2 regions of the Sinorhizobium sp. NFACC03 genome follow, and region 1 is predicted to be linked to the other one. Evidence: predicted binding sites of a transcription regulator. Region 1 holds the regulator's gene; the other holds the start of a gene.
What was found. The regulator LexA, encoded in region 1, represses DNA repair genes until DNA is damaged. The targets are predictions, from matches to a motif close to TGTTCNNNNTGTGTTCNG.
Positions count from the first base shown of each region.

Region 2: a site for LexA is predicted at 11,558-11,575, ahead of dnaE (DNA polymerase III subunit alpha). Genes of this name have one in related genera too.

Region 1 covers NZ_FMXF01000002.1:295,486-311,204, reverse strand. The annotation lists gene metG (methionine--tRNA ligase) at 1-549, opposite strand, end outside; gene BLU35_RS06905 (nucleoside triphosphate pyrophosphohydrolase family protein) at 728-1,033, shown strand; gene BLU35_RS06900 (DNA polymerase III subunit delta') at 1,028-2,059, opposite strand; gene tmk (dTMP kinase) at 2,056-2,736, opposite strand; gene BLU35_RS06890 (D-alanyl-D-alanine carboxypeptidase family protein) at 2,961-4,121, opposite strand; gene BLU35_RS06885 (septal ring lytic transglycosylase RlpA family protein) at 4,185-5,216, opposite strand; tRNA gene BLU35_RS06880 (tRNA-Ser) at 5,530-5,619, shown strand; gene BLU35_RS06875 (hypothetical protein) at 5,764-6,459, opposite strand; gene BLU35_RS06870 (hypothetical protein) at 6,492-7,103, opposite strand; gene BLU35_RS06865 (hypothetical protein) at 7,435-7,731, shown strand; gene lexA (transcriptional repressor LexA) at 7,977-8,702, shown strand; gene BLU35_RS06855 (hypothetical protein) at 8,793-9,125, opposite strand; tRNA gene BLU35_RS06850 (tRNA-Cys) at 9,509-9,582, shown strand; gene BLU35_RS06845 (thermonuclease family protein) at 9,659-10,381, opposite strand; gene BLU35_RS36045 (hypothetical protein) at 10,557-10,850, opposite strand; tRNA gene BLU35_RS06835 (tRNA-Asn) at 11,010-11,084, shown strand; gene BLU35_RS06830 (cryptochrome/photolyase family protein) at 11,180-12,628, shown strand; gene BLU35_RS06825 (SAM-dependent methyltransferase) at 12,722-13,975, shown strand; gene BLU35_RS06820 (SMR family transporter) at 14,056-14,427, shown strand; gene BLU35_RS06815 (SMR family transporter) at 14,414-14,740, shown strand; gene BLU35_RS06810 (SDR family NAD(P)-dependent oxidoreductase) at 14,728-15,567, opposite strand.
Region 2 covers NZ_FMXF01000001.1:1,003,581-1,019,299, forward strand. The annotation lists gene BLU35_RS04955 (NADH-quinone oxidoreductase subunit M) at 1-1,272, shown strand, start outside; gene nuoN (NADH-quinone oxidoreductase subunit NuoN) at 1,292-2,734, shown strand; gene BLU35_RS04965 (biotin--[acetyl-CoA-carboxylase] ligase) at 2,734-3,498, shown strand; gene BLU35_RS04970 (ribonuclease J) at 3,525-5,192, shown strand; gene mce (methylmalonyl-CoA epimerase) at 5,251-5,655, shown strand; gene BLU35_RS04980 (DUF1467 family protein) at 5,783-6,052, shown strand; gene proS (proline--tRNA ligase) at 6,805-8,133, shown strand; gene BLU35_RS04995 (lipoprotein-releasing ABC transporter permease subunit) at 8,153-9,463, shown strand; gene BLU35_RS05000 (ABC transporter ATP-binding protein) at 9,480-10,166, shown strand; gene BLU35_RS05005 (DUF5680 domain-containing protein) at 10,303-10,770, opposite strand; gene BLU35_RS05010 (nucleotidyltransferase domain-containing protein) at 10,850-11,422, opposite strand; gene dnaE (DNA polymerase III subunit alpha) at 11,837-15,334, shown strand; gene BLU35_RS05020 (L,D-transpeptidase family protein) at 15,444-15,719, opposite strand, start outside.

The DNA.
Region 1 (15,719 bases):
ATTTTCCTCATAGTGCTTCAGGAGCTTGTCCTGATAGGCGGAGAGGCGGAAGAAGTAGCTCTGCTCCTCGACCCATTCGACGGGCGTTCCCTGCGGGCCGTAGCGGACGCCATCGTCGCGCAGTTCGGTCTCGTTCTCCTGGTAGTAGGCTTCGTCCCGCACAGAGTACCAGCCGGCGTAGGAATCCTTGTAGAGGTCGCCCGCCTCGCCCATGCGAATCCAGATGTCCTGCGACGCATCGTGATGGCGCTTCTCGGTCGTGCGGATGAAGTCGTCGTTGGACGCATTCAATAGCACGGCCATCTTCTGGAATTCCGCGGAGTTGCGGTCGGCCAGTTCCTGCGGAGTCACGCCTTCCTTGCGTGCCGTCTGCTGCATCTTCTGGCCGTGCTCGTCGGTGCCGGTCAGGAAGAACACGTCACGTCCATCTAGGCGCTGGTAGCGCGCCATGGCATCCGTCGCGATCAACTCATAGGCGTGGCCGATATGCGGCCGGCCGTTCGGGTAGGAAATCGCGGTGGTGATGTAGAAAGGGGACGTGTCTCTCATAGGCGGATTCGATCTATCTCGGATTAAGCTACGCACGCTCTTAGCGCATACGCCGCAAGGAAGAAACATGCGATCCGTGAAAAGCCCGGTCGGAGAGGTCGCCGCTGGCGCTGCCAGCCTTGCATAATCCGCATGCGCGACCTAGAACAAAACAGAAACAAACGAAAGAGGGTGAATCATGCTGGAGCGACTTGGCAGCCAATTTGAAACCGCCTCCGCCGGCTATGCCGGCGCGCACGGAATCGAGCGCGACCCCGACTGGTTCATCCTGAAGATGCAGGAGGAATTGGGGGAGTTGACGCAGGTCTGGAACAAGCTCAGCGGCCGCGGCCGACGCAACGGGAAATCAACGGACGAACTCAGGTCCCTGATGGCCGACGAGACCGCCGACCTGCTCGGGCATGTGTTGCTTTTCGCCCACCACCACAAGCTCGACCTGCAGGCGGCAATCGAGCGCAAGTGGCGCTTCCAGGCGGCGCTATAGCGCCGCTTTCAAATCGTCGAGCAGCGACAGGATGGTCTGCTTGCGGTCGAGATTGTAGGCGTCGCTGACGGTCAGCCGCTCGGTCACGGAAGCCGAAAGCCGCGCGAAGCGCTCGGCGCGCACGATGTCTCCCGCAATCGCGGCCTCCCGCGCGTCGCGCATGATGCGGTCACTTGCGAGAGCCTGGAAGAATTCGAAGATCGTTTCACTGTCCTTGCCCGAGAGCACGTCGGCCAGCTTGTGCATGTCCTTGCGGACCGCCGGGCCCTGCCCTGCGAGGATTCCTTCGAATGTCGCGGCAATTTCCAGTCCGCCATAATTGATGAGCTTCAGCGCTTCGGCGACGCTGCCATTGGCGGCCGCGACGATGCGCTCGGCGTTCTCGCCTTCGAGATCGAAACCGAGATGCGCCAGAGCCTGACTGAGCGGCGCGACGTCGAGCGGCTTCAGCCGCAGCGGCAGGCAGCGCGAGCGGATCGTCGGCAACAGTTTTCCGGGCGCATGCGTCAGCACCAGGAAGAGCGAGCGGCGCGGCGGCTCCTCGAGGATCTTCAGGATGGCATTGGCCGCATTCCGGTTGAGGTCGTCCGCCGGGTCGATGATGACGATGCGCCAGTTGCCCGTACCTGACGTCTGGCTGAAGAACTTGCCGGCGCGTCGGACCTCGTCAACGGTGATCGCGCCCTTCGCCCTGCCCGTCTTCTCATCGATCGGGCGGCTCAGGTGCAAGAGATTGTGCGAGGCGCCCGAGGCGAGCTGCCGCCCGATGGCGGAAGCCGGATCGGGATCGGAAATCGCTTCAGGCGCTTCCTCGGGTTCCGGATGTTTCAGGATGTGATGCGCAAAGCGAAAGGCAAGCGTCGCCTTACCAATCCCCTCCGGCCCTTCGATCAGGATCGCGTGGTGTCCCTTGCCGGAGCGATAGCTCTGCGCCAGGAAGCTTTCCGCCTGTTCGTGGCCGAACAGTCGATTGTTCTCGGCGGGCGCGATGGCGCCATCCAGGACGCCGCCTCTTTCCGCGCTCATGACACGACTTCCTCGGTCGACGTCTCGGTGCCGTCGCCATGCGGCAGGAGGGCCTCGACGAGGGAAAGCACCTCGGTGGCGATGGCCTCGACAGGCTGCGTCGCATCGACGACCCGGCATCGCTCGGAATCGCGCCTGGCGATATCGAGAAAGGCGTCCCGCCGTTTCTCATGCGTCTCCAGCTGCTCCTTCTCGAAACGATCAGGATTGTCGTCCCCGGCGCGGCGTTGCGCCCGATCGAGGCCGATGCTCGCCGGCAGATCGAAAATCACAGTCCGATCCGGCACGACACCGTTGATCGCCACACGCTCCAGACTTTCGACGAAGCTTTGCTCCAGGTTGCCGGTGATGCCCTGATAGACGCGCGAAGAATCCATGAAACGGTCGCACAGCACGATCGTACCCTTGTCGAGCGCCGGCCGGATGACCTCTTCGACATGATCGCTCCGGGCCGCTGCAAAGAGGATCGCCTCCATCCTGACCCCGAAGGCCTCCGCGGCTCCCGAAAGAAGCACGTGGCGCACCGCTTCGGCGCCGGCTGAACCGCCAGGCTCGCGTGTCGTCAGCACCTCGTAGCCGCGCCCGCGCAGGGATTCGGCAAGAAGACGAAGCTGCGTCGACTTGCCGGCACCTTCCCCACCTTCGAATGTTACGAACAGACCTTTTTTCAGCGACACCATGCGTTCCCATATCGGCATGCGACCCAGATCACGATGATTTCAGGTCGAATCGACCTGAAATCATCGTGACCTGTTCTAATAAGCTAGAGCGGAACGCGGGCGGAAAACCGCGCACACTTTCCTCATTCCGCTCTGGCCCTGTTTAACCGATTGGTCCGCCGTGTGAAACCGTCAGGTGGCGATGAATTGGCAGGAACCGCCCTCGCCGCAACCAGCTGCGGCTAAATCCAGAAAAACAGCAGTTCCTGCAGCGCATCGAGAGCACGGCTGGTCAGCGTGCCCTGCCCGACGGCGTTGGCGGTCTTGACCGGCACTTCGCGCAGCAGCTTCTCGCCGTTCCACAATTTGACGACGCCGACTTCCGTCCCCGCAGTCACCGGCGCCCGCAAGGGCCACTTATAGACGATCCGCGCCGTCAGCCGTTCCGGATTGTCGACCGGCAAAAGCACGTCGACCGGACCGCCGGCAACCAAGGCGACGTGGGCGGCATCGCCGCCATAGACGGCCGCTTCGCCAATCGCCTCCCCGTCGGCAAAAATCCGCTTCTTCTCGAACGCGGTCATTGCCCAATCGAGCACCTTGCGGCTCTCCTCGATGCGCTCCTTGTCGGTTTCGAGACCGCCCATGGCGAGATAGACCCGGCGGTCGCCGCGCTGCAGCGAAGCGGCCAGGGAGAAACCGAAGCCTTCGGCAAAGCCGGTCGCCAGGCCGTCCACACCGATATTGGCCGCGATCAGCGGGTTCTTATTGCGTTGCAGGATCTTGTTCCATTCGAACTCCGGCTGCGAATAGAGCCTGTAGAGATCGGGATGTGCCTCGTGGAGGTGCCGAATGAGCGTTACCAGTTCGCTCATCGTGATCTGGTTGCCGGGATCCGGGAGCCCAGTGGCATTGCGGAACGTCGCAACCGGCATGCCAAGCTCGCGCGCGCGCGCCGTCATCCGCTCGGCAAAAGCGCCCTCATTCCCGGTCATGCCTTCAGCAAGGATAATGCAGGCATCGTTGGCAAGCTGAACCGCCACACCCTGCAGGAGGTCGGCGACGCGGATGCGGGATTTCAATGCGGCAAACATCGTCGAGGTGCCGGCGGGCGCACCGCCGGTGCGCCAGGCGTGCTCGGACACCTCGAAGGTGGTTTCGGCGGAAAGCTCGCCCTTGCCGAGAGCCTCGGCCACGACCTCCATCGTCATCAATTTGGCGAGCGATGCAGGCGGTATCGGTTGATTTTCGGCGCGTGAGAAAAGCACGGTGCCGGTTTCGGCATCGACAAGCAGGATCTGCTTTGCCTTGGTATCGAAAGCGGGCGCCGGTGTCTGCGCGAATACGGCGCCTGTAAACAGCGCAACGCCGAAAAACACCGCCGAAAACATCTTCATGCGCATGGGAAACTCCGGTTTCCCCTTGGGCATAGCAGCGTGGTCATTTTGGCACAACGCCGCCTGCGGTTAACGGACAGAGCCGCTTGCTTTCTGGCGCTCGGCGTAATCGACAATCACTTGGGGGGTAAGCTGCTTCCGGTCGACCATAATTGCTTCAAACGGCGACTCGGCATCGCTGACGCGGACTTCGACGTAAGCTGCAGCATAGGCCATGTTGCCGTCGGGCATCGGGATGAACTCGGGCCGCTCACGCGGGATCGGGCCGATTTCCGGCAGCATCACGAACTCGTTCAACGATTGCGGCTGGGCGAACTGCGGCACGGGAGCTGCGAGCGCCGTCACCGGTTCGCCAACATCGAGCGAGGCCTTTGCGGGGACGGTGATCGTGCCAAGGCTCTGTTTGCGGAACGGCTCGTTCGAGGCGACCATTACGCCGGTCGCGATCTGGCCTTCCGGCATCACGCTCGGGCCACGTTCGCCCTTCTGAACGTAGGACGCCATCAGATAGGGCATGTCGTTGCCTTCAAGCGGCGCGCGGCCGACATATTGCACGCGCACCTGCGCGCTGCCCTTGCGCTTGATATCGAGCATGTCGGCCGTCTTCGAGGAAACGTCGATGATCCGGCCGAATTCATAGGGGCCGCGATCGTTGACGCGCACAATGACGGACGTACCGTTTTCCATGTTGGTGACGCGCGCGTAGCTCGGCAGCGGGAACGTCGGATGGGCGGCCGACAGATGGGCCTTGTCATAGACCTCGCCGTTGGCGGTCAGGCGACCATGAAAGGCCGAGCCGTACCAGGAAGCCGTACCGGTCTTGTTGTAGCCGAAGTCTTCCCTCGGCTGATACCACTTGCCCTTGACCTGATAGGCCTTGCCGACCTGATAGCGTCCGCCGCCCTTGGGGATGTTGTTACCGGTGGCAACGCGCGGGCTCGCCTTCACGCCGTAAACGGATTCGGCGAAGTATTCCTTGCTCCGCGGCTTCTTTTTGATGCTCGACGTGGATCCGCAGGCCGCGAGCGTTACGCACAGCGCAGGAATTGCCGCAAGGCGCAGTCCCTTGACCAGATATGCCGCATTTTTACTGGATGTCATCTGTCCCACAACATCGATCGAATAAGCCGTACTCGAAACCTTCCGCTCGTGCCCCCAGCGGAAATCTCGGCGTCCCGAAACGGAACAGTCGATTAAACATGACAGCAACAAGGCGAAAATGCGAACTCATCCACAGATCAGCGCCGGATTTCATGCGTTATGGTTTACAGATGGTTACCGGCAAAGCGTGCCCGCACGCTCAAGTCCGGCCATCGAGAAAATCTTTCAGCGACGCATGTTAAATCTTGCAAAGCGACGGGGCTTCGCGCAATAACGCCGTGCCCGGTAAGCAGTTGACTGCGAGCTCAGGCAAGGACAGGTGGCCGAGTGGTTTAAGGCTCTGGTCTTGAAAACCAGCGTACGGGAAACCGTACCGTGGGTTCGAATCCCACCCTGTCCGCCATTTTCCCAAGAAATATAGTCCGACGATGGACCGCCATCCCTGGCGGTGCTTCATTTTAACGAGCGCTTGTCGGCAGGCGTCAGCGCCGTGTGGTTCGCCTCGGGCAGACGACGACTGGGCCCTCCGCCTTTCACTCAAGCCAGGTTAGAGGCTGAACGGATCACGCGCTGAGCGTTTCTCGTTTGGCGCGTTGAACGGATCGGACTTCTTCTCCTTGGATTTGCGGCCCTCGTCGGCGATGATCTCATCCACGGCTCGCTGGCATTTCAGGAGTTCTTCCGCCGCCGGGCCGGTGCCGCGCAGACTGAGGTTTGCGACAACGCGATCGTCAAAGGCGATCGCCAACGTCCTTTTGCGCACGAACCCCGTCAGGAATTCCGCATCGGTGGCGTTCACGAACAGGAACTTGCCGCTCTCGTCGCCGGCGGCGGTCGCCGCCGCACTCCAGGGATCGCTCTTGTCGAAGCGGAACGTCAGGTCATAGTCCTTGCCGACCTCGAGCGACTTCCAATCGTCGCTGGCGAAACTCATGTAGAGTGGTGATTCGGAGCCCTTGGGATAGAACCCCAGGCGCAGCCTGATTCCGCCTTCGAATATCGACGTGATGAAACACGAGCCTTCCATCGACGTGTCGGAAGCAACGGTCCAGCCGCCGACTTCCTTCCATTTGATGATCTCGGACTCCTCAGCCACGGCCGGTCCCGTGGCCATCAGACAGCTCACCAACCCGAACAGCAATCTACGCATGCAAAACCCCCGTTTGCCCGCATTTTGATAGGTCGCCGCGTGACTGTCGAGGGTGGGTGACCCGCACCCATGCAAAATTTTAGGAATATTCACCTCTCCCCGCGGACCGACGCTCACGCCAAAGATCACATGGCAAAGGGATCTTTCGACGATTTGGTCTGGCCGCCACCAGCAAAGGGGTCATTGTTTGGCGCATTCCCGCCAGCGCCCGCAAACGGATCGGCGGCCGCCCCCTGCCCGCCGTTTGGCATCAACGCAATCACCGCCTCCTGGCATTTGAACATCTCGCTGACGGCCTTCATCGAATCGCGCAGGCTGAGGCTCGCCACCACGCGCCCTTCGAACGCCAGCGCCAGCGTGTTCTTGCGCACGAATTCGGTGAAGAAGTCGGTGTTGGAGAAGTTGACGACCAGAGCCTTCGAGCCTGTGAGGTCCACGCCGAACGCGACAGCCGGCCACTGGCGGCCACGGTCGAGCTGCAAGGCCCGCTGCGGCTCGATCGATTTCCAGTCGGCATTGCCAATCGAAAGAAACGCCAGGTTCGCCGATCCTCTCGGATAGAAGCCGATTCGAAGGATCATTCCGCCGTCGTAGCTCGTCGCCGCATAGCACGAGCCGCCCAAGGACGGATCGGAGCCCACCGTCCAAGCATTGACCTCCTTCCAGATATTCGAACGCCCTTCTTCAGCAGAGGCCGCTCCCGCCGCCACCAACAGACAGAGAACCGCCAACGACAATCTACGCATGCAATCACCCCATTTTTCCCGCAAAGTTATCGTTTTTTTACTACCTGTCGAGACGTGCGACATCTTCACAACACGGATTTGTGCACGCCCGTAGCGAGGCCGCGACTTGGCGCAACCCATGCGATTGCGGCAAGGACGGCGCGCCAGGCTGAGGCGGCTTCGCCGCTGCGTGCCCCTGGCGCAAAACGGCCACAGCCTGCACCCAAAGAGCTGTTGAACACATGACAGTGATCGCCAAGCTTGCTGGACTTCGGAACGAAAGCGCGGTTCACATCGTTAACCGCCCCGTAGTCCCACCCTTGCATCAAAGTGGACGATCACCGTGCTTGCCGCCCTGCTTCTCGCTTCGATAGTCGCATCGCCTAATATGCCTGACGTCAAGCTCAGCGCCGCCACGGTGGACGAACTTCAGACCGATTTCGAGAGCGCCGTGCCATGCCATCAGATCGATGGACGCAAGGTGTGGAAGGGTGCGATCGCGTTCTACATCCAGTCGTTCGTCTATGATGGCGACAGGCCGGTCGCGACCGATGCGGCGGATGCCGTACTTCCAGAAGACAACAGCGCCGAGACGGTGAAGGAATTCGAAGACGCGTGCGCCGCCACGCAGCCGGCCTAGCCTCTTTGCACAAAAACGCTCGCGATTCGTTCGAATCGCCGTGCCGTCGCGTAATGCGCTACGCCGCCGCCCTCCGTTTGGGCACGATCATCGCCCAAGCCGCTCTGCTCCCGTAAAAGTGACCAATCGACACGCACAGACGCGCCAATTGTCTGAGTTCACGGAATTTTAGGCACTTGCGGAACACATATGGAACAGATAGTGTCTGTTCTTGATTTGTTTCACGCCTCTGGGAGCGACGTGCCATGCTGACCCGCAAGCAACAGGAATTGCTTCTCTTCATTCACGAACGCATGAAGGAGTCGGGCGTCCCACCATCTTTCGATGAAATGAAGGATGCGCTCGACCTGGCGTCGAAGTCCGGCATTCACCGCCTGATCACGGCACTCGAAGAACGCGGGTTCATTCGCCGTCTGCCGAACCGGGCTCGCGCGCTCGAGGTCATCAAGCTTCCGGAGGCTTACGCATCCAGCCAGCAGCAGCCCCGCCGCGGCTTCTCGCCCAGCGTGATCGAGGGCAGCCTCGGCAAGCCGCCAGTGGCCGCTCCTGCCGCACCGCCGAAGCCCGCGCCCGTGGCCGACAACACATCGGTTTCCGTGCCGGTCATGGGCCGCATCGCTGCCGGTGTGCCGATCTCGGCCATCCAGAACAACACGCACGACATTACCGTTCCGCTCGACATGATCGGCAACGGCGAACACTACGCTCTCGAAGTCAAGGGCGATTCGATGATCGAAGCCGGCATCTTCGACGGCGACACCGTGATCATCCGCAATGGCAATACGGCCAATCCCGGCGATATCATCGTGGCGCTCGTGGATGATGAGGAAGCGACGCTGAAGCGCTTCCGGCGCAAGGGCGCATCGATCGCGCTCGAAGCCGCGAACCCTGCCTACGAAACAAGGATTTTTGGGCCCGATCGGGTGAAGATCCAGGGCAAGCTCGTCGGGCTGATCCGCCGCTACCACTGATTCCGAGGGAAACCAGGCATCCGACCGAGCCTCGCCACCGCTTGCGGCTGCGAGGCTCTGTTTATTGAAGGCGACCTGAAGGCACGCCTCTTACTCGTGGATGGTGTACTCGCCGAGCTCGCAGAGGTCCTGCATGTCTTCGGTCGTATCGAGGCCGGAGCCTTCTTCGAACTCGAAGCGCATGTCGTACTTGCAGACCTCCCGGCCGTCGGCGATAGTGATCTCCATGTCTTCCCCTGGGTTCAGCACCTGCCGGCCGAAAACATCGTCTTCCCACTCGTTGACGCCCACAGGCGACGTATAGAAGTTCGTCAGCACTGCGCCCGTGTTGTTCTTCAGCTTGAAAACCAGATCCTCTGCCTGCGCCTCAAATGTGGTCGCAGCGATGAGGGCCAAGGCCGTCAGGACAAGTTTCGTCTTCATATATGCCATTGCCTCCGTTTTGATGATGACGGACGCTACCGATGCGGCTGATGTCAGCGGAGTCATCGTTCCCCCTCTACCGATTTCACCGAAGCGATAAGATCCAACGGATAGCTAATGGACGTGGCTTGCGCGGGCGTGTGGCACGCCTGAGCGAACGCTTCCTGGGCGTCGCAACCCGAAGCAAGCAGAGGAAAGCAGTCGTTTCCACCCCTGCTTGAAGTATCGCTACCCGCTCCCCCGAGCGGTCGACATTGCCAAACCTTCTACCTGTGGAAAGCACACAAACCACAAATTCGCATTGTGTTTTTCGGAAAATGCCTCTTGCGGATTTTCTGCAATCATTCTAAATCCGCGCCAACGCTCGGTTATCCGAGCTGTGAGGCCTCGTGGCGGAGTGGTGACGCAGAGGACTGCAAATCCTTGTACCCCGGTTCAATTCCGGGCGAGGCCTCCAAAAAATCTCCACGCTATTAAAGAGTGCTGCGGCAATGCCTTCCGTTGAAGGCATTGGGTTCCTGCAATTTTTGACGTCAGCACCAGGGCGTCGCGTGTCCTGTCCACGGCCGTACCAGCCCCTCGGATACGAGCACGCGCCCGATGGACTGGTCGCCCCGCGTAACCAGCCGCAGCTTTTCGCCGGCCTTGGCATCCTGACGACCGCCCGCCGTTTCCAGCCTGAAGTCACCCGCATTCAACAATTCGCGCAGGCGCTGCTTGGCGTAGAAGCCGCGCGAACGTTCCTTGTCGCAGCTTGCCTGGCGAATACGCGGCGCATCGACATCTGCGACGCGGATCGTTTCGCCGTGGTACAGGAAGGTGGCGCCGTCGATCACGCAGTTGTCGTTGCGAATCCCGCAGAAATAAAACTGATCCGTGCGAACGGATGCCGTCTTCACTTCCTCATTCGGCCGCACCACGGGTGTCGGCGCCTTGGCGCCGACGTCGACGGACGGCACCGGAGCGGCAAGGGCAACTCTTGTCACCGGATTCGGCTTCTGCTTCTCCGCCTGTTGCGCGGGACGCTCGTCCGCTTTCTGCGCGACACGAACGGGCTTCGGCTTCGATTCGTGGCGCGACGTGAACGCGGCCACGTCCGATACCACCGGCCAATGTTTCAGTTCGGCGCGATGATCGTAAGCGACCACGCCGCCGACAGTGAGTGCGGCGGCCAGATACCACGGCGCCATACCGCCTTGTTTGCCCCTGCTCCGACCGGAATTCCGGCTGCGACGTTTCGTAGTGGCTTTGGCCATGCGTCCCCATCCTGATTCGCGACCGCATTATGCGATTGATGGGTTGCCGAAAAGTTTTCGGCGGCCTCCCTCAACAAGGGGTTCAGCCGCTTCGCTGAGAATCAATTGGCAGGGAATCGAAGCCGCGGCATCCGGGACGGATGCGTTGACCGAAAACGTGCGCAGTAGCTCCGGTTCACGAGCCGTTCGAAGAATTGGCTCGTCCGCGCCAGCGTGCCCACCAGACAGCCAGGCGACGCCGGCGACGGCGGACGGACGGGATATCGTGCGAAAGCACGATGAGGCCCAGCGGTATCATCCAAAAGCCGAGCACCGGCAGAAAGCCGAGAAAACCAAAGAATACCAGGAGCGAGCCCAACAGGATACGCAGCAGTGGCGATTCCGGCAGCGTGATGCGCCATTTCCCGAGCACGATCTGACGCGTCTGCGGATCAATCCCGAAATGCGTCTGCTTCCTGTTTTTATTCATCATTCCCTATCCGGCATCTTTTCCCACAATTGGGGACTTCTCCACAGCCTGGCAACCGAACTTGTCATTTTTTTTGAAAAAACCGCTTGGCAAATCGGAAAAGCATGCGTATTAGCAGCCTCACTTCTGAAGCGCACAGCGAAACAGCGGCGCGGATGATCCCTGGTAGCTCAGCGGTAGAGCATTCGACTGTTAATCGACAGGTCGCCGGTTCGAATCCGGCCCGGGGAGCCAGTTTCGAAAAGAGCCATTTGCAGAAATGCGAATGGCTCTTTTTCATTTTGCACCTAAGTTCCCCCGGTGATCAATCCCAGTCCTAGACGGCACCTATGACAAAGGCGGCGCCCATCATCGTCTGGTTCCGCAAGGACCTGCGCCTTGGCGACAACAGGGCCCTTGCGGCTGCGGCCATTGAGGCTGCCGTCATTCCACTCTATATCCGGGAGCCGGACGAAAGCGGCAACGGTCCGCTGGGCCCGGCGCAGCAATGGTGGCTGCACCATTCGCTGGAAGCTTTGGGGGCTCGACTGGGCCGGATCGGCTCGCGACTCATTCTCCGCTCCGGCGACCCACTGGACGTCCTCAGCGAGATAGCGCGCCTATCGGGAGCGAAGAGCGTCCATTGGAATCGTCGCTACGACCCGTGCGGCATCGCCACCGATACGGCCCTGAAGAAAGCACTCGCGGCTCAGGGCATCGCGGCCGAGAGCTTTGCCGGGCAATTGCTGCACGAGCCCATGCGCTTGCTGACGACGACCGGTAGGCCCTATCGCCTGTTCACGCCTTTCTGGCGCGCGCTCGAATCGAAGGTTGAGCCGGCTCCGCCGATCGACGAGCCGAAAAAGATCGCGACGCCGGAAAGCTGGCCCCCTTCAGAACAGCTTGACGCGTGGTCGCTTCTGCCAACGAAACCGAACTGGGCAGCGACGTTCAGTGAAATATGGACGCCAGGGGAAAAAGGCGCGAGCACTCGCCTCGACGAATTTATCGACGAAAAGCTTGCAGACTACAAAGTGCGCCGGGACCGTCCAGCGGCTGACGGCACATCCCTGCTCTCGCCTCACCTCGCCTTTGGAGAAATCTCGCCGGCGCAGATCTGGCACGCGACGCAGAGAATCGAAAGCGATGGCGGTGAAGGCATTGCCACCTTTCGCAAGGAAATCGCGTGGCGCGAATTCTCCTACCACCTGTTGTTTCACTATCCCGAACTCCCGCATCGCAATCTCGATCGCCGGTTCGATCGTTTCCGCTGGCTGGACCACGAAGGAGATTTTTCCCGCTGGACCAAGGGTTTGACCGGTTTCCCGATCGTCGACGCCGGCATGCGCCAGCTCTGGCGGCATGGCTACATGCACAATCGCGTGCGGATGATCGCCGCCTCGTTCCTCATCAAGGACCTGCTGATCGACTGGCGGAAAGGCAAACAATGGTTTCGCGACACCCTCGTGGATGCGGATCCGGCCAACAACGCCGCAAGCTGGCAATGGGTCGCGGGATCGGGCGCGGATGCTGCGCCGTTCTTCCGGATTTTCAATCCTGTTCTCCAAGGCGAAAAATTCGACCCGGATGGAGCCTATGTGAAGCGATTCATACCGGAACTCGATCGGCTTGAGCCACGCTACATCCATCGCCCCTTTGCGGCTCCGGCTGCCGTGCTTTCGGGCGCCGGCATCGAACTCGGCACAACCTATCCAAAACCGATCGTCGACCACGCCCTTGCGCGGGATCGGGCGCTTGCAGCGTTCCGCGAGATCACAAGCCCGCCAAGAGAACCGTAACGGATACGCGCACCCGGTAGAAATCCATGGTTGGCGTCTCGGGCGATTGCCGCTAGGCTCACCTTACGGATGCAACAGCTGAGGGGGTGGTGTATGCGTGAGCTGGAAGCAAGTCTCGCCGCGTTCAACGGCGCACAGGAGCTTTCCGCCGAGAATCTCTCGATGGTCCTGCGGGATTTCCCATTGAAGGCACGCATGGTGCTCAGCGCGCTCGTGCGTCTTCAGGCCGGGACATTGATGCTCACGGTGCCGGATGGCCGCAAACTGGTGATGAGGGGCAAGAGAGCGGGCCCAAGCGCGATTCTCACCTTGAACAACTGGAACCTGCCGCAACGCGCCGTGACAGGCGGCACGATCGGGGCTGCCGAAAGCTATATCGACGGCGACTGGGACAGTCCCGATGTCGGCGCTTTTCTCGAGCTCTTCCTCGTCAATGCCGAGATCGGCAAGCACTTCCCGAACCGGGCGCGCGGCCTGCTTCACCTTGTCGAAAAGTTCCTGCATTGGCGGAATGCCAATACGAAGTCCGGCGCACGCCGCAACATCTCCGCTCACTACGACCTCGGCAACGCCTTCTACAGCGAATGGCTGGATCCGAGCATGACCTATTCGTCCGCACTCTACGCCACCGGTGCCAACGACCTTCGCTCCGCGCAGGCGGCCAAATATCGCGCACTGGCGGAAGCCATCAACCTGCGCGCCGGCGACCACGTGCTGGAGATCGGCTGCGGCTGGGGAGGCTTTGCGGAATTCGCGGCGAGCGAGATCGGCTGCAAGGTGACCGGGTTGACGATCAGCCGCGAGCAGTTGGCCTTCGCCCGCGAACGCATCCACCGGGCTGGCCTTGCCGACCGCGTCGAACTGAAATTCCAGGACTACCGCGAGGAAAAAGGCACCTATGACCGCATCGTCTCGATCGAAATGTTCGAGGCGGTCGGCGAAAAGTTCTGGGCGACCTATTTCTCACAGCTCAAGCGATGCCTGAAGCCCGGCGGCAAGGCCGGCCTGCAGATCATCACCATCAAGCCCGAAGCCTATGAGGAATACCGCGCCAATCCGGACTTCATCCAGAAATACGTTTTCCCGGGCGGAATGCTGCCGACGCGCGAACATCTCATCGACCTTGGCCGCCATGTCGGCCTGCGCATGATCAACGATTTCGGCTTCGGCATCGATTACGCCCGGACACTCGGCGAATGGCGCGAGCGCTTCTGGTCGGTCTGGAACAGGATCGAGCCGCTCGGCTTCGACCTGCGCTTCAAGCGGCTGTGGGAGTTCTATTTCTACTACTGCGAAGCCGGCTTTCGCGCCCGCAACATCGATGTCCGGCAAATCGTCTTCGAATAGGGATGCGCATCGCGCGTCTTTACCGCGTCACGCGTTGCGCTTAAGAGGCGGTCGTTCCAATTCTCTTTTGAAGGTTCCGCATGCGCCTTGCATGGTTTTTCCTCGCGCTCGCCATCGCGACCGAAGTGGTGGGCCTGACGGTGATGAAGGCCGCCTCTTCGAGCGGCTCTTATCTCGGCCACATCGTCATGTATGTCTCGATCGCGCTTTCCTACGTCTTCCTGGCCAAGGCCGTGAAGACGATCTCCGTCGGTGTCGCCTATGCGATATGGGAAGGTTCAGGCGTCGCGATCATCACGCTGGTTTCCGTCTTCGTCTTCGGCCATATGTTGACCGGACGCGAAATGCTGGGGCTTTCGATGGCGATCGTCGGCATATTGCTCGTCAATGCCGGCGAACGCCATGACGAAGCCGAAGCCGCGGTGGAAGGAGCAGCCAATGAGCGCGCCTAGCATCTACTTCGCCTTGGCCGTGATGGCAGGCATCCTCGATGTCGCCGCCAACCTCGCCTCGACGAAATCGGAAGGGTTTGCCCGACGCGGCTGGGGCGCCCTCTCCATCCTGCTGGTGCTTGCCGCCTTCGCGCTGCTTGCCGAGGCCATCAAGGGCATGGAACTCGCTATCGCCTATGCCGTGCTTGGCGCGACCGGCATCTTCGGAACGGCCATCTGCGGACGGCTGCTCTTCGGACAGAAACTGAAGCCGATCGGCTGGGTCGGGCTTGGCCTCATCTTCGGCGCCGTGCTGGTGCTTCACACGGCCTGACGCCGATGCTCGCCGGAGCCGGCGTGCTTCTTCGCTTCTCTTGCCTCGGTCACGACACCCGTCAGCCGCCTGATAAGAGCGAAATAGAGACTATAGGGGAGCAGACGCATGAGCTTCACCGCATAGGTGAAGTGCCGCGGGAAGGTGATTTCGAAGCGTCGGGACTTCAAACCCGCGATGATGCGATCCGCCGCCTGTTCGGAGGTGACGAGAGCCGGGCGCGGAAAGCGGATTCGTGCGGTGCCGGGCGTATCGACAAAGCCGGGGCAGATGATCTGCAGGCGGATGCCGATCCGATCGAGATCAAACTTGAGGCTTTCGGCCATATTGATCAACGCAGCCTTGGAGGCGCCGTAGGCGGCGCTGGTGGGCAACCCGCCATAGCCGGCAACGGAAGACACGATGGCGATGTGGCCGAAGCCCTGCGCCTTCATATGCGCAACGGCCGGCAGCAGGCAGTTGACCACCCCATTGAGATTGACTGCGAAACTCTTCTCGAAGGCTTCGCGATGGAGATCATCGCCTCGCACCGGGACGGCCACTCCGGCATTGAGGATCACCAATGACAGGTGGCCATGATCGTACTCGATCGCAGCCAACACGCGCTCCATGTCCTTTGGGTCGGTGACGTCGCCGTCGAGAACCGTGATCCTTCCGTCACCCGCCGCCTCATGCTGCAGGTCCACCAGCTTCTCGTGACTTCTGGCGGTGACGACCACCGAATAGCCTTCGCGCACCAACTTGAGCGCCAGCGCCCGCCCGATACCCGCGCTCGCGCCGGTAACCCAAGCCAGTTTATGTTCGGATTTCGCAGACTGAATACTCATCACTCACTCCTCGGCACGCGCCGGGAAACACGCACGCATCTCCTTGTGGGCGAAAAAGACTTGCCCGGCCCTTCATCGCGGCAACGCTCCTTGCCGCTGAGCCCCACATGCCTTGGAGACGATTTTTGTTCGGGACAGAGCGGCGGCGAAAC
Region 2 (15,719 bases), on a different contig from region 1:
CTCGGAGTCGATGGCATCTCGGTGCTCTTCGTCGTGCTCTCGGCCTTCCTCATGCCGTTCTGCGTGCTCGCAAGCTGGCTGTCGATCGAGAAGCGTCTCAAGGCATACATGATCGCGTTTCTGGTCTTGGAAACGTTCATGATCGGCGTCTTCGTGTCGCTCGATATCGTGCTGTTCTACGTGTTCTTCGAAGCTGGCCTGATCCCGATGTTCCTTATCATCGGCGTCTGGGGTGGCAAGGACCGCGTTTACGCCAGCTACAAGTTCTTCCTCTACACGCTGCTCGGCTCGGTGCTGATGCTGCTCGCGATCATGGCGATGTACTGGCAGGCCGGTACCACCGACATCACGCAGCTGCTCGCCTACAACTTCCCGCGCCAGATGCAGACCTGGTTGTGGCTGGCCTTCTTCGCCTCCTTCGCGGTGAAGATGCCGATGTGGCCAGTCCATACCTGGCTTCCGGATGCGCACGTTCAGGCGCCGACGGCGGGCTCGGTCATCCTGGCCGGTATCCTCCTGAAGCTCGGCGGTTACGGCTTCCTGCGCTTCTCGCTGCCGATGTTCCCGTTGGCATCCGATTACTTCGCGCCGTTCGTCTTCACGCTCTCGGTCGTTGCCATCATCTACACCTCGCTGGTGGCGATGATGCAGACCGACATCAAGAAGCTGATCGCCTATTCGTCGGTCGCGCATATGGGCTATGTGACGATGGGCATCTTCGCCGCCAATGTTCAGGGCGTTCAGGGCGCGATCTTCCAGATGCTGTCGCACGGCATCGTCTCCGGCGCACTCTTCCTTTGCGTCGGCGTCGTCTATGACCGTTTGCACACCCGCGAGATCGCGGCCTATGGCGGTCTCGTCAACAATATGCCGAAATACGCCGTCGCCTTCATGGTGTTCACCATGGCCAACGTTGGCTTGCCGGGCACGTCTAGCTTCGTCGGTGAAGTGCTGACCTTGGTCGGCGCCTTCCGCGCCAACACCTGGGTGGCGCTCTTCGCCACGTCCGGTGTGATCCTTTCGGCCGCCTATGCGCTCTGGCTCTACCGACGAGTGATCTTCGGTGCGCTGGAGAAGGAAAGCCTGAAGTCTCTGCTCGATCTTTCCGGTCGTGAAAAGGCGATCCTCTATCCGCTGGTGATCCTGACGATCTTTTTCGGCGTCTATCCGGCACCGATCTTCGATGCGACCGCGGCTTCCGTGGATCTGCTCGTCAACAACTACTCCGCAGCCCTGCAGGCAGCGCAAAACGTTGCGCTTTCGGTGCAATGACCACAGGACGTGATTGGACATGACTGCTGAAACCCTCCTTGCAAGCCTGCAACTCTCGATCCCCGAGTTGATCCTCGCGGTCGGCGCGATGGCATTGCTGATGATCGGCGTGTTTGCCGGCGAAAAATCGGCGTCGACGGTCACCGGCCTTGCGGTTGCCGTTCTGATCATCGCCGGTCTCTGGCTCGTGCTAAAGACCGGCGAAGGCTCGGCCTATGGCGGCGCCTTCCTGTCGGATCCCTTCGCCAAGTTCATGAAGGTGCTGGCGTTGATCGGTTCGATCACGGCGCTGGTGATGACAGTCGGTCACGCGCGTTCCGCCCAGATTGATCGCTTCGAGTTCCCGGTGCTTCTGGTGCTGGCAACGCTCGGCATGCTGTTGATGATCTCGGCCAACGACCTGATGTCGCTCTACCTGTCGCTGGAACTGCAGTCGCTGGCGCTCTACGTCGTCGCTGCGATCAACCGCGACAGCATCCGCTCGACCGAGGCCGGCCTCAAGTACTTCGTGCTCGGTGCGCTTTCCTCGGGCATGCTGCTCTATGGCATGTCGCTGATCTACGGCTTCACCGGTCACACCGGCTTTACCCAGATCGCCGCTGCACTGACGGCGGAGGGACGTTCGCTCGGCCTGATCTTCGGTCTCGTCTTCGTGCTCGCCGGTCTCGCCTTCAAGATCTCGGCCGTGCCGTTCCACATGTGGACGCCGGATGTTTACGAAGGCGCGCCGACGCCGGTCACCGCCTTCTTCGCGGCCGCGCCGAAGGTTGCGGCCATGGCGATCCTGGTGCGTATCGTCATCAATGCCTTTGAACCCGTTGTTGCCGACTGGCAGCAGATCATCGTCTTCATCTCGATCGCTTCGATGCTGCTCGGTTCCTTCGCGGCGATCGGCCAGAAGAACATCAAGCGTCTGATGGCCTATTCCTCGATCGGCCACATGGGCTATGCGCTTGTCGGCCTTGCCGCCGGCTCGATGGCGGGCGTTCGCGGCGTGCTGCTCTACATGCTCATTTACATGGTCATGACGCTCGGCACCTTCGCCTGCATCCTGGCGATGCGGCGCAAGGAAGGCGAAAACGTTGAAAACGTCGACGACCTCGCTGGTCTTTCGCAGACGAACCCCTTCATGGCGACCGTACTGACAGTCCTGATGTTCTCGCTCGCCGGCATTCCGCCGATGGCAGGCTTCTTCGGGAAGTACTTCGTGTTCATGGCGGCAATCGAAGCGCAGCTCTATGCACTCGCCATCATCGGCGTCCTCGCATCCGTTGTCGGCGCCTATTACTACCTGCGCGTCATCAAGGTGATGTGGTTCGATGATGCCAAGGGCGAGTTCGCCCGTACGGCTGGCGAACTGAAACTGGTGTTCGGTCTCTCGGGTCTGTTCGTCCTTGGATACGTCCTGATCGGCGGTCCGCTTGGAAGCGCTGCCGAGGCCGCGGCGCGGACCTTCTTTTGATCGCCCTTGAAAGCGGCGGCCGGATATCGCCCGACGATTTCCGGCACGTCGCTCTCGATGCGGTCGGATCGACAAACAGCGAATGCCTGGCGCGTGCGCGCCAGGGCGACCCGGGCAATCTCTGGGTCACGGCTGTCAGGCAGACCGGTGGCCGGGGACGCCGCGGCCGCGCCTGGTTTTCAGAACCCGGCAATCTCTACGCATCGCTTCTCCTGATTGATCCGGCGCCGATCGAGCATTTGCATTCCCTGCCGCTCGCGGTTGCTGTTGCCGTGCACCGGGCAATCCGCCAGGTGATGCCGCCGGGCGCTGCACCGGTCGAGATCAAATGGCCGAACGATATTCTCATCGACGGCAAAAAGACCTGCGGCATCCTGCTCGAGGGTGAGGCGCTTGCAGATGGGCGCCAGGCACTGGTCATTGGCTGTGGCATCAACATTGCCGTCCAGCCGGACGAGGCCCTCTATCCCGTGACCTCGTTGAGGAGTGAAGGTGCGTCGGTTTCTCCGGACGAACTTTTCGCGCGGCTGTTCATGACGATGGCGGAGACGTTGTCGGTGTGGGAGCGCGGCGCGGGTATTGCAAAGACCATCGAGCAGTGGCGGTCGGCCGCCCGCGGCATCGGTGAGACGATAACTGTGAACCTGCCGGACCGGTCGCTTTCGGGCCGCTTTGCCGGTATTGATGAGACCGGGCGGTTGATGCTCGATACCGGGTCAGGCACGATGCACGCGATTGCCGCCGGCGACGTATTTTTCGGATAATTCCTAGAACAAGGGCGCGTTACAATATGGCGCAAGACGAAGAACTGGTGTTCTTGCCGCTTGGCGGCGTCGGCGAAATCGGCATGAATCTTGGCCTATACGGCTACGGGCGGCCCGGAAGCCGCCAGTGGATCATGGTCGATTGCGGCGTCACCTTTCCGGGGCCGGACCTTCCGGGCGTGGATCTGGTTCTCGCAGATATCAGCTTCCTGGCGGAAGAGCGCCGCAATCTCAAGGGCATCATCATTACCCACGCCCACGAGGACCATTATGGCGGCCTGAACGATCTCTGGCCGGGCCTCAACGTTCCGGTCTATGCCTCGCCGTTCACGGCAGGCATGCTGGAAGCCAAGCGCGATTTCGAGAGAAGCCGCAGTGAGATCCCGGTGACGATCTTCAAACAGGGCGACCGCATCAATGTCGGCCCGTTCGAGATCGAGGCGGTCGGCGTCAACCATTCGATCCCTGAGCCGATGTCGCTGATCATCCGCACGCCGGTCGGCACTGTCGTTCACACCGGCGACTGGAAGATCGACCTGCATCCGTCGCTTGGGCCCCTGACCGACGAGACGCGCTTCCGCCAGATTGGTGACGAAGGCGTCTTGGCGCTTATCTGCGATTCCACCAATGCTATGCGTGATGGTGTTTCGCCGTCGGAACAGGAAGTCTCCGAGAGCCTGACGAAGATCATCGCCAACGCCGAGGGCCGGGTCGCGATAACGACTTTCTCCTCGAATGTCGGGCGCATTCGCTCGATCGCCGAGGCGGCGGAAGAGGCGGGCAGGGATGTGCTGCTGCTCGGCAGTTCGATGAAGCGGGTCGTCGCCGTGGCCGCGGATCTCGGCCTGATGGAAGGGATCAAGCCTTTCCTTGCCGAAGACGAGTTCGGCTACGTGCCGCGCGACAAGGTCGTGGTCATCCTGACCGGTAGCCAGGGTGAGCCTCGGGCAGCACTCGCCAAGATTGCCCGCGACGAGATGCGCAACGTGGCTTTTTCCGCCGGCGATACGGTCGTTTTCTCCTCGCGCACCATCCCCGGCAACGAGAAGGCGATCAACGACATCAAGAATGGCCTGGTCGAGCAAGGCATACACATCATCACCGACAGTGAGGCGCTGGTGCATGTGTCCGGTCACCCGCGCCGCACCGAGCTGCAGCAGATGTATCAATGGCTGCGCCCGCAGATTCTCGTTCCGGTTCATGGCGAAGCCGCGCATCTGACGGCCCATGCCGAACTTGGTCAGCAGTCGGGAATCGCCAGCGTTCCGCGCCTTCGGAACGGTCAAATGCTGCGTCTTGCACCAGGCCCGGCCGAGGTCATCGACGAAGCGCCGCATGGCCGCATCTACAAGGACGGCAACCTCATCGGCGACTTCGAAGAGATGGGCATCGGCGAACGCCGCAAGCTCTCCTTCGCAGGGCACGTCGCCGTTAACGTCGTTCTTGACGGCCGCTACGATTTCCTTGGTGACCCGGACATCGTGGCGATCGGCCTGCCGGAATTCGACGACGAGGGCGAAGACATGGAGGATACGCTCTATGACGCGATCCTCGGTGCGGTCGAGAGCATTCCGCGGGCAAAGCGCAAGGATCTGGCCATGCTGCAGGAGGCGGTGCGCCGCGCCGTTCGCAGCACAGCGAACCAGACGTGGGGCAAGAAGCCGATTGTAACGGTGTTCGTAACCAAAGTCTGATTGGTGGTCGCCTCGCGGCAGTGTAAGCGGGGCCGGTACAGGACGCGGGAGGATCGCAATGCTCGGAAGAGTGAACCATATCGCCATCGCCGTGCCGGATCTTGCCTCCGCCGCCGAAAGCTACCGCTCGACGCTTGGTGCATCCGTCACCGAGCCGCAGACGTTGCCGGAACACGGCGTAACCGTTGTGTTCGTCACGCTGGCCAACACCAAGGTCGAGCTATTGGAGCCGATCGGCGAGACCTCGCCGATCGCCGCTTTCCTGGCGAAGAACCCTTCGGGCGGGATGCATCACATCTGCTACGAGGTGGACAATATCCTTGCCGCACGCGACGCGCTGCGTGCGGCCGGAGCTCGCGTTCTGGGGGACGGCGAGCCGAAAATCGGTGCGCATGGCAAGCCGGTGCTTTTCCTGCATCCCAAGGATTTCCAGGGTACGCTGATAGAACTCGAAGAGGTGTGACAGTTGACCGCGCGATGCGCGTTTGTCTGATCAGGCAGGCGGCGCTATAAGGCGGACAGAATGTCGCGGAAGTCGCGGCGAAACGGCCTGAGGTCGTGACGTCGATCGCCTTCACCGGGAGCCGGAAATGCCACTGTTTTCAACTTTTGCTATTTACTTCATCATCTGGTGGATCACGCTGTTTGCCGTCCTTCCCTTGGGAGTGCGCACGCAAGCGGAGGAAAACAGCGTCGTCCCCGGAAGCGTCGAAAGCGCGCCGGCCAAGTTCAATGCGAAACGGGTCGTGCTTTTGACTACAGCCATCGCGGCTGTCATCCAGCTCGCCTGGTATATCGTCTCCGTCAAACTTGGCTACGGGATCGATTCCATTCCGCGGTTTTACCCGAAATTCTATTGAAAGTTTCGGCAAGGCGGATGGGCTGAGCCGAACCGCAAGGCGATCGAAGCGTTTTCAGGATGCCGAGTGCTGGATTTCGGCGTCATGATGACGCCGCGCGCGATGCTGTGGGTGGAACCAGCGCAATTGCAGGGTTGACCGCCGCCGAATTGACATAGTTCAATTTCTACACCTGCTTCGTGCTTGCGACGGAGTCGAGAAAAGCAAAAAAAAACAAGGCTAAAAGCCTTGTTTTTCAAGTTTCGCGTGATCCTAATCCGTTTCCGGCGGCAGCGACGAAGCGCGCCTAAGATCTTATCCTCCCAAGACTTGACCGCGAAAGTCGGCAAGAATTTAGTCTTCATGCCTGTTTTGTGAGCCGAAATTAGCCCAAACATTAAGCTGTGTCATCCTGTTTTTTTGCATTTTTGCTACAGTTGGGTAAAATATTCCCGTTGACAACTCCTGTCGTAATCTTGTTACTAGCGTGCTCTTTTGACGCAGGCTTTTCCGTCTTTTCCCCTCAAAATCAGTGGCTCCGATCTTTCCGGCGATGGCCTGAGAGTAGGGTTTTCTTCCGCCTGCGAAGCAGCTATGAACGCAAGGCTCATAAAGGTTCACGTTGGCTTTGCCGGCGATGGATAATGGAGAGCTCGACCCCGAGAAGCAACGGTCGCCCTTGCCAGTCTACCGGCGAAGAAGGCACCCGAGCTCAACGTCATTTCGCCCGAATCCGCCGATAGTGCGACGTTCATCAAGTTCTGGAACCCGTCATGCGCCTGTCCCGCTTTTTCATGCCCATCCTGAAGGAAAATCCTAAGGAAGCGGAAATCGTTTCCCACCGCCTCATGCTCCGTACCGGCATGATCCGGCAGCAGTCCTCGGGCATCTATACCTGGCTGCCACTGGGCAAGCGGGTTCTCGACAAGGTCAATGCGATCATCCGCGAAGAGCAGAGCCGCTCGGGCGCGATCGAACTCTTGATGCCGACGCTGCAGTCCGCAGAGCTCTGGCAGGAAAGTGGCCGCTACGACGCCTATGGCAAGGAGATGCTGCGCATCAAGGATCGCCAGGACCGGCCGATGCTTTACGGCCCGACGAACGAGGAAATGATCACGGACGTCTTCCGGTCCTACGTGAAGTCCTATCGTGACCTGCCGCTCAACCTCTACCATATCCAGCTGAAGTTCCGCGACGAGATCCGTCCGCGTTTCGGCACCATGCGTTCGCGCGAGTTCCTGATGAAGGACGCCTATTCCTTCGATCTCGATCGCGAAGGGGCAGAACACGCCTATAACCGCATGTTCGCGGCTTACCTGCGCACGTTTGCGCGCATGGGTCTTCGCGCCATTCCGATGCGTGCCGACACCGGCCCGATCGGCGGCAACCTCAGCCACGAATTCATCATCCTCGCCGACACCGGTGAATCTGAAGTCTACTGCCACAAGGACTTTCTCGGCTTCGATATTCCGGGCGAAGAAACCAACTTCGAGGACGTCGCCGGCCTGAAGGCGATCTTCGACAAGTGGACCTCGCGTTACGCCGCGACATCGGAGATGCACGACGAGGCCGCCTTCAAGGCGGTTGCCGAAGGCGACCGCCTGTCGGCCCGCGGCATCGAGGTCGGCCACATCTTCTACTTCGGCACCAAGTATTCCGAAGCCATGGGCGCCAAGGTTCTCGGCCCCGACGGCAAGGAGCATGCCGTGCACATGGGCTCCTACGGCATCGGCCCGACCCGCCTCGTGCCGGCGATCATCGAAGCGTCGCATGACGACAACGGCATCATCTGGCCGAAGTCGCTCTCGCCGTTCGATGGCGTCATCATCAACATGAAAGCGGGCGATGCCGCTTGCGACGGCGCCTGCGAGACGCTCTACTCCGAACTCGGCAAGGCGGGATTCGACGCACTGCTCGACGACACGGACGACCGCGCCGGTGCAAAGTTCGCGACTGCGGACCTGATCGGTGTCCCGGTCCAGATCATCGTCGGCCCGCGTTCGATCGCCAACGGCGAAGTCGAGGTCAAGGATCGCAAGACCGGCGAGCGCGAGACCATGACCGTCGAAGCTGCGATCAACAAGCTGATCGCAACGAAGTGAAGAGGCGAGGGAAGGCAGGATGACCGCCGTGACTGAAGATCAGGTGCAGGCCGCAACGCAGCCTGAAAAGTCCTCCAGCCGTCCCTTTTCCGCCTTTGAGCGCATGGTGGCGTGGCGCTACCTGCGTTCCAGGCGCAAGGAAGCCTTCATTTCGGTTATCGCCGGCTTCTCCTTCATCGGCATCATGCTCGGCGTTGCGACGCTAATCATCGTCATGGCCGTGATGAACGGGTTCCGCACCGAGCTCATTTCCCGCATTCTCGGCATCAACGGTCACATGATCGTGCAGCCGATCGACGGGCCACTCAACAACTATGCGGAGCTGGCGACCAAGTTCTCGGGCGTCAAGGGCGTCACCATGGCAATCCCGTTAGTCGAGGGCCAGGTTCTGGCGCAAGGCATCGGCGACAGTTCTACTGGTGCTCTGGTGCGCGGCATCCGCGCCGACGATCTCGGCAAGATGAAGTCGGTTTCCGACCATATCCAGTCCGGCGACATGGTCGGCTTTGCCTCCGGCTCCGGTGTCGCGATCGGTTCGCGCATGGCCGAGCAACTCGGCATCCGCGTCGGCGGAACGATCACGCTGACCTCGCCCAATGGCGACGTAACGCCTCTTGGCATGAATCCGCGCGTCAAAGCCTACACCGTCTCGGCGATCTACGAGATCGGCATGTCGGAATACGACTCGACGATCATCTTCATGCCGCTTGAAGAGGCGCAGCTTTTCTTCAACGCGGAGGGGCTTGCGCAGTCGATCGAGATCTTCGTCGAGCATCCTGATGTCGTCGACGAACTGCGCCAGCCGATCGAGGATGCCGCGGGACGACAGATCTTCATTACCGACTGGCGCGACCGCAACAAGACCTTCTTCTCGGCGCTCGAAGTCGAGCGCAACGTCATGTTCATGATCCTGACGCTGATCGTGCTGGTCGCCGCGCTGAACATCATTTCCGGCCTGATCATGCTGGTGAAGGACAAGGGCAGCGACATCGCGATTCTCAGAACGATGGGCGCGACCTCCGGCTCGGTGATGCGCATCTTCTTCATGACGGGTGCCGCGATCGGCGCGGCGGGAACGGTCGCGGGCGTGGCGCTCGGCGTCGTCGTCTGCCTCAACATCGAATCCATTCGGCAGTTCTTCTCCTGGATCTCTGGAACCACACTTTTCAGCCCAGAGCTCTATTTCCTGAGCCAGCTTCCGGCCGACATGAATGCCGATGAGACCGCGCTCGTCATCGTCATGGCACTCACCCTTTCCTTCCTCGCCACAATCTTCCCGGCCTGGCGTGCTTCGCGCCTCGATCCGGTGCAGGCCCTGCGTTACGAATGACAAGGACATCAACTGAATGAATGCGCGCGTGGCACTGCAGCTTTCCGGCGTCGAGCGACACTACGGGGAAGGCGAAACGTTCCTGTCCATCCTCAAGGGTGCGGATTTTACCCTGAGAAGTGGCGAGACGGTTGCGCTGGTCGCGCCTTCGGGAACCGGCAAGTCGACGCTCCTGCATGTCGCCGGCCTGCTGGAGCGCCCGGATGGCGGCGAAGTGCTGGTCAACGGCGTCTCCTGTGGTGGCCTCAACGACGATCGGCGCACGGCGATCCGCCGCAACGAGATCGGCTTCGTCTACCAGTTTCACCATCTGCTTCCCGAGTTCTCGGCACTTGAGAACATCATGATGCCACAGCTGATCGCCGGCTTGCCCAAGGCTGAGGCCGCCGATAGGGCAAGGGCGCTGCTCGACTACATGCGCATCGGTCACCGTGCCGATCATCGCCCGACGGAGCTCTCCGGCGGCGAGCAGCAGCGCGTCGCGATCGCGCGCGCCGTCGCCAACGCGCCGCTCGTGCTTCTTGCGGACGAGCCGACAGGCAATCTCGATCCGGAAACCGCCGGCTATGTCTTTGAAGCGCTTGAGGCGCTCGCGCGCCAGTCGGGTCTCGCGGCCCTGATCGCCACGCACAATCATGAACTCGCTGGGCTGATGGATCGGCGCGTGACGATCGAGGACGGCAAAGTCGTCGAGATGAACTGATGGCACCGGCCGAGCGGGCGCATTGATCGCCCAGCGCCGTTGCCGCTCACTGTCTTTGGCCAGCGCGGAAGAAACGTCTCACAGTTCACGTCCCACGCCGCCCTGGGCGCGGCGTACGCGTCTTCTGGCGCCGCTTTTAACGCCGGATCAGCCCGCCACGATAGTCGAGTTCGTAAGCTTCCTCGCCATCGACGAAGATGACCTCGCGGCCGGAAAAATGTTCGGTGTCGCCGCGGCTGCTATCGATGTAGTAGCCATGTGCATGCCGAAACTCCATACCGCCGAGGAAGTGCCGCTTCTCACGATACATCGCCTGAAGCGCAGCCTTGATGACCAGACCTGCCTTCTCTCCAGTTATGAGCTCGGGGCGCATAATCCGGCCGAAGTAGTTCATCGCCCAGCACGGTTCGCCATCCTGCCAGACTGTTTCATGTCCTGCAAAATCGGTTCCGCCGAAATAGCTGTCGAGATAGCGCCAACTGCCCGTTTCGTAGCCGATGTCATGGGAGCCTTGGCGAGAGGAAGGCCGCGGCTCGCCGCCGCCAACATAGGTTTTCGATTTGGCTTCGACGATAAAGTCCTTCAGTTGTTCGAGCGCGGCCATGTGGGTTCCTCATATGTTCTGGCCGAGGATGCCGTGGTCCGTGTTGGTTGTAAAGAACAAATAGAGAACAATCACCTGATTACTGAACGCCGCAAGCCTTCTGGCCGCGATCGTCGTTCCAGTCCTTGAGCAGGACGAGTTCGCCCTTGGTGGCTATGGCCTTGTCGTTGGATTTGCCCTTGCCTGTCAGAACGTTGAGGTCGCACTTCAATGTGTTGTCTAGATCGAGTGTATCGTAGGATGAGTAGGTATAGCCGGCGACCACGAACTCGAAATTGCGGTAGGCGACCGTCAGTTTCTGTTCCCAGCGGTCACGTCCGATGGAATCGTTGTGGCTGGAGATGAGCAAAGAACCGCTCGGCAGCGCCTCGACCCACGGCGCCTGTCCCGCAAAGTCAAAGTCGCCCCAAATCTTGTTCGGGATCGCCGCCTTCAGCTCAAGAGCGCCATTCTCACCGGTCAGATAGAGATAGACACCGTTGTCATCGTCGCTTCCATCTGCGGGGCGCACGATCAGGGCGAGGTCCGCGTCACCGTCCTTGTTCCAGTCGCCGGTCGCCGCGGAGACGATGCGGGTAGGGTCGATCGTTTCGGCCGCGGAGGCGACGGCCGGAACCAGAAACAGCAATGGCAGAATCAGGCGTGCATGCATGTCGGAACGCTCCGCTTGGTTGTTCCTCTTGATATGCGGGCGCGGCGCCTTCCTCAAGCGGCTTCCTGGCAGTTAACCTGCATTCGACTGCCGTGTTAACCATCGTCAACAGAACGTCTGTGCTCGGCTTGACGCGTGAACAAAAATAGAACAAAGTAAAAACATAACGGAAAAGGAGCCATGTTATGACTGATTTTGTTCGTGACCTCGCCGCCTTCGCTTCGATGAGCCTGTTCATCGCAAGCATCTCTTTCATCGCGCTCGGCCTCTGAGGAGCGTCGATATTTCCTCTCAAGCACCTCCCGAAATGCGCCCCCTGGATTGAATAAGGGGGACGACGTGTCAGGTGAAACTGGACATGTCGGGTGATAAACGGGATATCCTGCGGACCAGACAGGAATCAGGGTGCGAATAATGGCAGACGACGGCAAAGCAGCATCGAGCGAGGCGCTTGGTTCGGACCCGCAGTTTGTGCATCTGCGCGTCCACTCGGCCTTCTCCCTGCTCGAAGGCGCGCTGCCGCTGAAGAAGGTCATCGGCAAGGCGGTTGCCGATAATCAGCCGGCGATCGGGATCGCCGACACCAACAATCTCTTTGCCGCGCTCGAGTTTTCGCAGAAAGCAGCCGACGACGGACTGCAACCGATTACCGGCTGCCAGCTTTCCATCGACATGGAAGACGAGGCGGATGGCGAACGGCGCGGCCACGCGCAACATCTCGCGAAGCTGCCCGCGATCGTCCTGATCGCCGCGACCGATGATGGTTACACCCGGCTCGTGGATCTGGTGAGCCGTGCCTATCTCAGCGGCGAGGGCAGCCAGGCGACTCGGATCACGCGCTCCTGGCTTGCCGAAAACGGTACGGACGGATTGATCGCGCTGACCGGTGCGTCGGGCGGCCCGGTGGACCTGGCCCTGAAGGCGGGTTCGACGGCACTGGCCGAAGCGCGTCTCGAGGCGCTGCATGATCTCTTCGGCGACCGGCTCTATATCGAGCTGCAGCGGCACGGCGGATTTGACCGCCGCCATGAGAGCCGGATTATCGACCTTGCATACAAGTTCGACATTCCGCTGGTTGCCACCAACGAAGCCTTCTTTCCGTCACCGTCCGACTATGACGCCCATGACGCCCTGATGGCGGTCGCGCACAACGCGATGGTTTCGGACGACAGCCGCTTCCGCCTGACGCCGGACCACTACCTCAAGAGCCGCAAGGAGATGGCTGCGCTTTTTGCCGATCTGCCGGAGGCGCTGGAAAACACTGTCGAGATCGCACGGCGCTGCTCTTTCATGCTGAAGACCCGCGGACCGATCCTGCCGCGCTTTACCGGCGCCACCGCAGATCCGGAAGAGGCGGAGCGCGCCGAGGCGGACGAACTGCGCCGCCAGGCGGAGGAGGGGCTCGAAGAGCGTCTCGCCAGGCTCGGCATGGCGCCCGGCTATAGCGAAGAGGAGTATCGCGAGCGCCTGGCCTTCGAACTCGGCGTTATCGAGCGCATGAAGTTCCCCGGCTACTTCCTGATCGTTGCCGACTTCATCAAATGGGCGAAGCAGCACGATATTCCCGTTGGGCCGGGCCGTGGTTCGGGTGCAGGGTCGCTCGTTGCCTATGCGCTGACGATCACCGACGTCGATCCGATGCGCTTCTCGCTGCTGTTCGAGCGCTTCCTCAATCCCGAGCGCGTCTCGATGCCCGACTTCGACATCGACTTCTGCCAGGACCGGCGCGAAGAGGTGATCCGCTACGTGCAGCGCAAGTATGGTCGCGAGCAGGTGGCGCAGATCATCACCTTCGGTTCGCTGCAGGCGCGTGCCGCACTGCGCGACGTCGGCCGCGTGCTCGAAATGCCCTACGGCCAGGTCGACAAGATCTGCAAGCTAGTGCCGAACAACCCGGCCAATCCGACGCCGCTCTCCAAGGCGATCGAGGAAGAGCCACGCCTCCAGGAGGAAGCCGAGAAGGAACCGGTGGTCGCGCGACTTCTCGACATCGCCCAGAAGATCGAAGGCCTCTATCGCCACGCCTCGACCCACGCCGCCGGTATCGTGATCGGCGACCGTCCGCTGTCTCAGCTCGTGCCGATGTATCGCGATCCGCGCTCCGATATGCCGGTCACCCAGTTCAACATGAAATGGGTGGAGCAGGCGGGCCTCGTCAAGTTCGACTTCCTCGGCCTGAAGACGCTGACCGTTTTGAAGGTCGCGGTCGATTTCGTGAAGCAGCGCGGCATCGAAGTTGATCTTGCGAGCATCCCGCTCGACGACCCGAAGACCTATGAGATGCTGTCGCGCGGCGAAACGGTTGGCGTGTTCCAGGTGGAAAGCGCCGGCATGCGCAAGGCGCTGATCGGCATGCGGCCCGACTGCATCGAGGACATCATCGCGCTGGTGGCGCTCTATCGCCCAGGCCCGATGGAGAACATTCCGGTCTACAATGCCCGCAAGCATGGCGAGGAAGAGGTCGAATCGATCCATCCGAAGATCGATCATCTGCTCAAGGAAACGCAGGGCGTTATCGTCTACCAGGAGCAGGTGATGCAGATCGCCCAGGTGCTCTCGGGCTACTCGCTCGGCGAGGCCGATCTTCTGCGCCGCGCCATGGGTAAGAAGATCAAGGAGGAGATGGACAAGCAGCGCGCCCGCTTCGTCGACGGCGCCGTGAAGAACGAGGTGTCGAAGCCGCAGGCGGACCTGATTTTCGACTTGCTCGCCAAGTTCGCCAACTACGGCTTCAACAAGTCGCACGCAGCGGCCTACGCCATCGTCTCCTACCAGACCGCCTATATGAAAGCGCACTATCCGGTGGAGTTCCTGGCGGCGTCGATGACGCTCGACATGTCCAATACGGAAAAGGTCAACGACTTCCGCCAGGACGCGAAGCGCCTGGGCATCGAGGTGATTGCACCGTCGGTGCAGTCCTCATTCCGACATTTCCAGACGGGCGAAAACCGCATCTATTATTCGCTTGCCGCAATCAAGGGCGTGGGCGAATCCGCGGTTGAGCATATCGTCGAAGTGCGCGGCGACCGGACCTTCGCGAGCCTTGAGGATTTCTGCCTCAGGATCGACCCCAAGCTTCTCAACCGTCGCGTCTTCGAAAGCCTGATCGCTGCCGGCGCGTTCGAATGCTTCGGCTATGACCGTGCGGAACTGGTCGGCGGGCTCGACCGCATCCTCGGCTTCGCCCAGCGTGCACAGGAGAACAAGACGAGCGGCCAGAGCGACATGTTCGGGGCGGGGGCGGCAACCGGGCCGGAGCGTATTGCGCTCCCGACCTACACGCCTTGGCTCGCTTCGGAAAAGCTGCACCGCGAATTCCAGGTGCTGGGTTTCTACCTTTCCGCCCATCCGCTCGACACCTACAATGCGCTGCTCGCCAAGATGCGCGTGCAGACCTTCGGCGATTTCGCCGGCGCGGTGAAGAAGGGGGCAACCGCCGGCCGGCTTGCCGGCACGGTGACCTCGAAGCAGGAGCGCAAGACGCGCACCGGCAACAAGATGGGAATCGTCGCCTTCTCGGACTCCTCGGGCCAATTCGAGGCCGTGCTGTTCTCCGAAATGCTGCACCAGTATCGCGACCTCTTGGAGCCGGGCAAATCGCTGGTCATGACCGTTGCCGCCGAGGAGCGGCCGGAAGGCATCGGGCTGCGCATCCAGACCCTGCGCTCGCTCGAGGAAGAATCGCTGCAACTGCAGAAGGCGCTGCGCGTCTATGTGCGCGATTCCGGCCCACTGAAATCGATCGCCTCGCACCTCAACACCAGGGGCGACGGTCTCGTCTCCTTCGTCGTCATCAAGGACAACGGTCAGCGCGAGATCGAGGTGGAACTGAGCGAGAAGTTCCGGATCTCGCCCGAGATCGCTGCGGCGCTGCGCTCGGCGCCGGGCGTGGTCGACGTCGAGTTGGTTTGATCGGCAGGTTTCTCCGTTTCGTTCGAAGCGAAGAAATCACACCGATCACCTTCAGGGTGGGCAGCTGGGACAGAAAGCGCACATGGTGCTTTCCTGCGGTTCCCCGGGATCAGTCACCCGGACGCGATCGGGTGACGGTGATGAAATCGGTTCCCTGGCCGGTCTCCAGCCCGCTTTCCGTGTCGGCGATCGAGAGCGAAGAGCCCTCGGCCAGCAGTCCTTCAACCCGCTTGCGAACGTCGTCGGATATCGTCATTCGCGCCAGCGTGCGCTGTATGCCGTTATAAGCGAAGGGGTCCGCCTCAATGGAAATGCCGAGCCGCTTCTTCATCGAGGCGGGCAGGTGGTTTTCAAGCGAAACGCCGAACCATTTGCCTTCGGCGCC